DNA from 2 places in the Streptomyces sp. NPDC048424 genome. Region 1 is predicted to be linked to the other one. Evidence: riboswitches for the same ligand, from Rfam matches in the RefSeq annotation. Region 1 holds a riboswitch; the other holds the start of a gene.
The links. A riboswitch is a leader RNA that binds a small molecule or an ion and turns the genes downstream of it on or off. The one in region 1 is predicted to bind glycine.
Positions count from the first base shown of each region.

Region 1 (3,977 bases):
CCGCCGCCACCGCGCCGTCTGATCCGGGCCGGGGAAATGTCAGTGCCGTAGGGCAGCATCGGTGCGGTGAGAGCCGCGCCGACCATCCTGCACCTGGACATGGACGCCTTCTACGCCTCCGTCGAGCAGGCGTCGAAGCCGAGCCTGCGGGGCAAGGCCGTCATCGTCGGCGGGCTCGGGCCGCGCGGGGTCGTCGCCACGGCCTCGTACGAGGCCAGGCGCTTCGGCGTGCACTCGGCGATGCCGATGGGGCAGGCGAGGCGGCTGTGTCCGAACGGCGCGTACCTGATCCCGCGCTTCAGCCTCTACCGGCAGGTCAGCGACGTGGTGATGGCCCTGCTGCGGGAACTGTCGCCGCTCGTGGAGCCGCTCAGCCTGGACGAGGCCTTCGTGGACCTGGAAGCGGGCGGCGTGGCCTTCGACTCGCGGACCGCCCGGACGACGGGCGAGCGGCTGCGGGCCGACATCAGGGCCGCCACGGGGCTCAGCGGGTCGGTGGGCCTGGCCGGGTCGAAGATGCTGGCCAAGGTGGCGTCCGAGGAGGCCAAGCCGGCCGGGTTGCTGCTGATCGAGCCGGGTACCGAGCGCGAGCTGCTCGCGCCCATGTCGGTACGGACCCTGCCCGGGGTGGGGCCGGCCACCGGGGAGCACCTGCGCCGCGCCGGGATCACCACCGTGGGGGAGCTGGCGGAGGCGGGGGAAGACGAGCTGGTCCGGATGCTCGGGCGCGCGCACGGCGTCGGCCTGTACCGGATGGCGCTGGGGCTGGACGACCGGCCGGTGGTCGCGGAGCGGGACGCGAAGTCGGTGTCGGTCGAGGACACCTTCGACGTGGACCTGCACGACCGCGTACGGATCCGGAACGAGGTCCAGCGGCTCGCGGACCGGTGTGTGCAGCGGCTGCGGGGGTCGGGGCACTCGGGGCGGACGATCGTGCTGAAGGTGCGGCGGTACGACTTCTCCACGCTGACGCGGTCCGAGACGCTGCGCGGGCCCACGGACGACCCCGCGGTCGTGCGGGAGGCCGCGGCGCGGCTGCTGGAGGGCGTGGACACCACGGGCGGGGTGCGTCTGCTGGGGGTGGGGGTGACGGGGCTGGCGGACTACACGCAGGAGGACCTGTTCGCGCAGTCGCTCGCCGCTGAGCCGGATGGGGTGGACGGGACAGACGGGGCGGATGGAGCGAGCGAGGCGGCCGGGACGGCCGGAGCGGGCGGGAACGGCGAGCCCGGAGCCGCAGCGGCGCCTGTGGAGGCCTCGGGGGCCCAGGTGGCCGCCGGGCAGCCCGGGGAGCCGGAGGCGGCTCCGGAGCGGCGCTGGCCGGCCGGGAGCGACGTACGGCACGCGCTGTACGGGCCCGGGTGGGTGCAGGGCAGCGGGGTCGGGCGGGTGACCGTACGGTTCGAGCAGCCCGGGTCCGAGCCCGGCCGGGTGCGGACCTTCCTGGTGGACGACCCCGAGCTGGAGCCGTCCGATCCGCTGCCGCTGGTGGGGGACGGGGAGCCGGGAGCCGCGGGCCCGGCATGATCCGGAGGTCTGACGGCGGCCACGGCCCGTCCGCCCCTGGCCCGCGCGCCGGGGCGCCGCTCAGCCCTCGTCGCCGGCCAGGCGGCCGAAGTCGCGGGAGAACTCCGTGGGCAGGGTCGTGTCCAGGCCGTAGTGGTGGTAGAGCTGGAGCTCCTGTTCGGGGGAGAGGTGGCGGCCGACGCCGAAGTCGGGGGCGTCCCTGATGAGGGAGCGTTCGAAGGGCACCCGCAAGGTGTCGCCCACCATCTCGCTCGGCTCCAGCGGGACGAAGGCGTCCCGGCTGAACAGGCCCGTACGGACGGCCGCCCATTCCGGGACGCCCGTGGCATCGTCGAGGTAGACCTCGTCGATGGTGCCGATCTTGGTGCCGTTGCGGTCGAACGCCTTGCGGCCGATCAGGCTGCGCGGATCGATGTCGGTCTGCACGGTCCCTCCAAATGGTCGCAACTCCTCCGTAATGACTACAGAAGTGCATATCGGCAGCGGAGGCCACTCGGGGAGGGTCCAGAACCTCGCTGGTAGGCTGGGTGATGGCTGTCGACCCTGTGCGGGAGAGTCCTCCGAGTGAACGAGACGGAGGCGCCGAAGGAGCAAATCCTCCCCGGAATCTCTCAGGCATACGTACCGCACGGACGAGGCCACTCTGGAAAGCAGGAGCGGGTACCGGGCGCGCAGTGCCGGTCCCTCTCCTCACCGACGGTGAAAGCCGGAGACCTCGGGCGACCCCCGTGACTCCGGTGAAACTCTCAGGTGCAGATGACAGAGGGGGAGGCCGTCCGGGTGCCCGCGCCGTGGTGCCCCTCGCAGGTCATACGACCAGGAGGCCTCCGTACATGACCGCCAACCGCATTCCGCTCTCCCAGCTGGAGCGAGGCATCCCCTTCGAACAGCGCCACATCGGCCCGGATGCCGAGGCGCAGGCGAAGATGCTCGCCCATGTGGGCTACGGCTCCCTGGACGAACTGACCGCCGCCGCGGTCCCGGATGTGATCAAGACCGCCGAGGCGCTCGACCTGCCCGAGGCGCGGACCGAGGCCGAGGTGCTCGCCGAGCTGCGCTCGCTCGCCGACCGCAACCAGGTCCTCTCCTCCATGATCGGTCTCGGCTACTACGGGACCTTCACCCCGCCGGTGATCCTCCGCAACGTCATGGAGAACCCGGCCTGGTACACGGCGTACACCCCGTACCAGCCGGAGATCTCGCAGGGCCGCCTCGAGGCCCTCCTGAACTTCCAGACCGTCGTCGCCGACCTCACGGGGCTGCCGACCTCGGGCGCCTCGCTGCTCGACGAGGGCACCGCGGCCGCCGAGGCCATGACGCTGGCCCGCCGCGTGGGCAAGGCCAAGGGGAACGTCTTCCTCGTGGACGCCGACGCGCTGCCGCAGACCATCGCCGTCATCGAGACCCGCGCCGAGCCGATCGGCATCGAGGTCGTCGTCGCCGACCTGTCCGCCGGCATCCCGGCCGAGGTCGCCGAGCGCGGCATCTACGGCGTCCTCGTCCAGTACCCGGGCGCCTCCGGTGCCGTACGGGACATCAAGCCGGTGATCGACCAGGCCCACGAGCTCGGCGCCATCGTCGCCGTCTCCGCCGACCTGCTTGCCCTGACCCTGCTGACCTCCCCCGGCGCGCTCGGCGCGGACATCGCCGTCGGCACCACCCAGCGCTTCGGCGTCCCGATGGGCTTCGGCGGACCGCACGCCGGCTACATGGCCGTCCAGGACAAGCACGCGCGCTCGCTGCCCGGCCGCCTGGTCGGCGTCTCCGTGGACGCGGACGGCAACAAGGCCTACCGCCTGGCGCTGCAGACCCGAGAGCAGCACATCCGCCGCGAGAAGGCCACCAGCAACATCTGTACCGCCCAGGTGCTGCTCGCCGTCATGGCCGCCATGTACGCCGTCTACCACGGCCCGGACGGCCTGCGGACGATCGCCCGCCGGACCCACCGCTACGCCGCCCTGCTCGCCGCGGGCCTGACGGCCGGCGGGGTCGAGATCGTGCACGGCTCGTACTTCGACACGGTCACCGCCCGCGTTCCGGGCCGCGCGGCCGAGGTCGTCGCCGCCGCCCGCGAGGGCGGCGTCAACCTCCACCTGGTCGACGCCGACCACGTCTCCGTCGCCTGCGACGAGACCACCCTGCGCGCCGACGTCGAGGCCGTCTGGGCCGCCTTCGGCGTCACCGCCGAGATCGAGGCGCTCGACGCGACCACGGCCGACACCCTGCCCGAGGGCCTGCTGCGCTCGGACGACTACCTGACGCACCCGGTCTTCCACCAGCACCGCTCCGAGACCGCGATGCTGCGCTACCTGCGCAAGCTCTCGGACAAGGACTACGCGCTGGACCGCGGCATGATCCCGCTGGGCTCCTGCACCATGAAGCTCAACGCGACCACCGAGATGGAGCCGGTGACCTGGCCCGAATTCGGCCAGCTGCACCCCTTCGCCCCG
Region 1 is NZ_JBEZKE010000017.1:8,853-12,829, forward strand. It holds gene AB0D29_RS23560 (MerR family transcriptional regulator) at 1-22, shown strand, start outside; gene AB0D29_RS23565 (DNA polymerase IV) at 67-1,527, shown strand; gene AB0D29_RS23570 (PRC-barrel domain-containing protein) at 1,588-1,953, opposite strand; glycine riboswitch at 2,066-2,164, shown strand; gene gcvP (aminomethyl-transferring glycine dehydrogenase) at 2,361-3,977, shown strand, end outside.

Region 2 (3,977 bases), on a different contig from region 1:
GAGCTGCGGGGGCAGGCCGCGGGCGAATTCCACGGCCGGGGCCACGGCGAAGTCCATGCCGGGGCCGACGCAGGCGAGGAACTGGGCCTCGGAGCTGTAGACGGGGACGTAGGCCGCGCCGTCGATGTCCATCGTGGGCAGGGTGAGGTCGGCCGAGTCGGGGCCGCCGCCGCCTGGCAGGGGCACCCATACCTGGCTGCGCCCGAGCACCTCCAGGATCCGCCCGCCGGCGTCCGGCTGCCCGAGCGCCGCCCCGAGCACCTGCTCCAGCTCATTCCCCGGCCAGCCGCTGCCCTGCATGTCCCGTGCCTCCGTGATCCGCCGCGTGTCGCCCCGCAGGGTACCGGCCCCGCGTGCCGCGCCGTTGCCGGGGCTCCGCACCCGCCGGGTCAGGTGTGGAACGCGATGCGGGTCACCGTCGCGGCGGAGGCACGGTCCAGCAGGGTGACCGAGGCGCAGCCGTGCGGGGGGCGGCCCGCCTCGGCTTCGCGCAGGAGGCGGCCCACCGCGCCCCGGTGGCGGGCGAAGGCGTAGGCCGAGACCCGCCGCCCCCGCGCAGCCTGGCCGGAGAGCGCCTCGGCGGGGCTGCTGTCGAGGAGGAGCAGGTGCAGCGCCCGCCCCCGGCGCCGCGCGGCCGCCGCGAGCAGCCCCCGCACCCAGCTCTGCGTACCGCAGTCGTGGACGACCACGGAGGCTCCGGAGCGCAGGAGCCGCCACAGCCCCCAGTAGTGCGCGGCGCGCACCAGCGGCCGGTACACCGCGTACGGAAGGGCCTGCGGCATCCGCCGTTCCCAGCGCTCGCGGGTGTCCTGGGAGTCGACGGCGCCGCCCTCGGCCGCCGCCCGCTTGATCAGGGTGCTCTTGCCGCCGCCGGGCAGGCCGGACACCACGACGATGTCCCCGTCCGCGAAGGCGAGCCGCTGCGGGCCGCGCACCTCGGGGCCGCGCAGGTCGCGTACGGAGCCGATGCCCGCGTCCGAGGCACGCTCGCGGTCCCGTCCGCGCGCCCCGCGCTGCGCCGGCACCGCGTCCACGGTTCCCGTCGTCGTCACCACTCCGAATCTCCGCACAGTGTTCGCCTCCCCCGAATCGGGTCACGAGGACCCTTGCCCACTGAGTGTAAAGAGACGGTAATCCGGCATCCCCGGTTCCGGTCCGCCCGCTCGGGGTACCGTACGAACTTTCGGACCCCTCCGCCCGATCACGGGCACGGCGTGCAATGATGTGCGCCATCTGGACCAACTGCATACCGGCCGCTTGAATCCGCGCGGGAGAGTCCCGGCACGCCGCAAGGCCGTGCGCGGGCGCCGAAGGAGCAAGATCCTCCCTTGAATCTCTCAGGCCCCGTACCGCGTGGATGAGGCAGATCTGAAAAGCGAGCTGTTCGACAGCTCCACCCAAGGTGCAAGCCGAGGAACTCTCGGCGAACCTCTCAGGTTCCGATGACAGATGGGGAGGACCCTCCTCGTCATGTCATGCCCTGGGACTCGGGAGCCACACCCATGAGCACTGCCCCCCGTCTGACCGCCCTCGACGCGCTGCACCGCTCGCTCGGTGCGACCATGACCGATTTCGCGGGCTGGGACATGCCGCTGCGGTACGCCAGCGAGCGCGACGAGCACAACGCCGTACGCACCAAGGCCGGTCTCTTCGACCTCTCCCACATGGGCGAGATCACGCTGACCGGCCCGGAGGCCGTCAAGGCCCTCGACTACGCGCTGGTCGGCAACATCTCCACCGTCGGCGTCGGCCGCGCCCGCTACACGCACATCTGTCAGGAGGACGGCGGGATCGTCGACGACCTGATCGTCTACCGTCTCGGCGAGACCGAGTTCATGGTCGTCGCCAACGCCTCCAACGCCCAGGTCGTCCTCGACGCCCTGACCGAGCGGGCCGCCGGCTTCGACACCGAGGTCCGCGACGACCGCGACGCGTACGCGCTGCTCGCGGTGCAGGGCCCGGAGTCCCCCGGCATCCTGAAGTCCCTGACGGACGCCGACCTGGACGGCCTCAAGTACTACGCCGGCCTGCCGGGCACCGTCGCCGGCGTGCCCGCGCTGATCGCGCGTACGGGCTACACCGGCGAGGACGGCTTCGAGCTGTTCGTCGCCCCCGAGCACGCCGTGGAGCTGTGGCAGGCGCTGACCAAGGCGGGCGAGGGCGTGGGCCTGGTGCCGGCCGGTCTGTCCTGCCGCGACACCCTGCGCCTGGAAGCGGGCATGCCGCTGTACGGGCACGAGCTGACCACCTCGCTGACCCCCTTCGACGCGGGGCTGGGCCGGGTCGTGAAGTTCGAGAAGGAGGGGGACTTCGTCGGCCGCGCCGCCCTGGAGGCCGCCGCCGAGCGCGCCGCCACGAACCCGCCGCGCAAGCTGGTCGGCCTGATCGCCGAGGGCCGCCGCGTCCCGCGCGCCGGTTTCCCGGTCGTCGCCGACGGTCAGGTCATCGGCGAGGTCACCTCGGGCGCCCCGTCCCCGACGCTGGGCAAGCCGCTCGCGATGGCGTACGTGGACGCGGCGCACGCCGCGCCCGGCACCTCCGGCGTCGGCGTCGACATTCGCGGTACGCATGAGCCGTACGAGGTCGTGGCGCTGCCGTTCTACAAGCGGCAGAAGTAGTTCCGCACACGGTCCAGCCGTGCACGAGCCGTACGGGAACCCCGTCCGGCAGCGTCTCAGTACCCGAGACCACCGTTCGTATCCACTCCCCCGCATCCAGGAGAATCAGGTCATGAGCAACCCCGAGAAGCTGCGTTACACCAAGGAGCACGAGTGGCTGTCGGACGCCGTGGACGGCGTCGCGACGGTCGGCATCACGGAGTTCGCGGCCAACGCGCTCGGTGACGTCGTCTACGCCCAGCTCCCCGCGGTCGGCGACACCGTCACCGAGGGCGAGACCTGCGGTGAGCTGGAGTCGACCAAGTCGGTCAGCGACCTGTACTCCCCCGTCTCCGGCGAGATCGTCGAGGCCAACCAGGACGTCGTGGACGACCCGGCGCTCGTGAACACCGCCCCGTTCGAGGGTGGCTGGCTCTTCAAGGTGCGCCTCTCGGAGGAGCCGAAGGACACCCTGTCCTTCGAGGAGTACGCCCAGCTCACCGCCGGTAACTGACCCCAGGGGACCCTGATGTCTGTACTGAACACCCCTCTCCACGAGCTCGACCCGGACGTCGCCGCCGCCGTCGACGCCGAGCTCGTGCGCCAGCAGTCCACCCTGGAAATGATCGCGTCGGAGAACTTCGCTCCGGTCGCCGTCATGGAGGCCCAGGGTTCGGTCCTGACCAACAAGTACGCCGAGGGCTACCCGGGCCGCCGCTACTACGGCGGCTGCGAGCACGTCGACGTCGTCGAGCAGATCGCGATCGACCGCATCAAGGCGCTGTTCGGCGCCGAGGCCGCGAACGTCCAGCCCCACTCGGGTGCGCAGGCGAACGCCGCCGCGATGTTCGCGCTGCTGAAGCCGGGCGACACGATCATGGGCCTGAACCTGGCCCACGGCGGTCACCTGACCCACGGCATGAAGATCAACTTCTCCGGCAAGCTCTACAACGTGGTCCCGTACCACGTCGACGAGACCGGCGAGGTGGACATGGCCGAGGTCGAGCGCCTCGCCAAGGAGTCCAAGCCGCAGCTGATCGTCGCCGGCTGGTCCGCGTACCCGCGCCAGCTGGACTTCGCCGCCTTCCGCCGCATCGCGGACGAGGTCGGCGCGTACCTGATGGTCGACATGGCGCACTTCGCCGGCCTGGTGGCCGCGGGCCTGCACCCGAACCCGGTACCGCACGCCCACGTGGTCACCACCACCACGCACAAGACCCTCGGCGGTCCGCGCGGCGGTGTCATCCTGTCGACGCAGGAGCTGGCCAAGAAGATCAACTCCGCGGTCTTCCCCGGTCAGCAGGGTGGCCCGCTGGAGCACGTGATCGCGGCCAAGGCCGTCTCCTTCCTGGTCGCGGCCTCGCCCGAGTTCAAGGAGCG
Region 2 is NZ_JBEZKE010000009.1:73,918-77,894, forward strand. It holds gene AB0D29_RS15290 (enhanced serine sensitivity protein SseB) at 1-300, opposite strand, end outside; gene AB0D29_RS15295 (AAA family ATPase) at 390-1,052, opposite strand; glycine riboswitch at 1,259-1,362, shown strand; gene gcvT (glycine cleavage system aminomethyltransferase GcvT) at 1,503-2,618, shown strand; gene gcvH (glycine cleavage system protein GcvH) at 2,731-3,111, shown strand; gene glyA (serine hydroxymethyltransferase) at 3,127-3,977, shown strand, end outside.
Region 2: it holds a riboswitch for glycine, as region 1 does, so the genes downstream of both, gcvT (glycine cleavage system aminomethyltransferase GcvT) here and gcvP (aminomethyl-transferring glycine dehydrogenase) in region 1, are expected to answer to the same signal.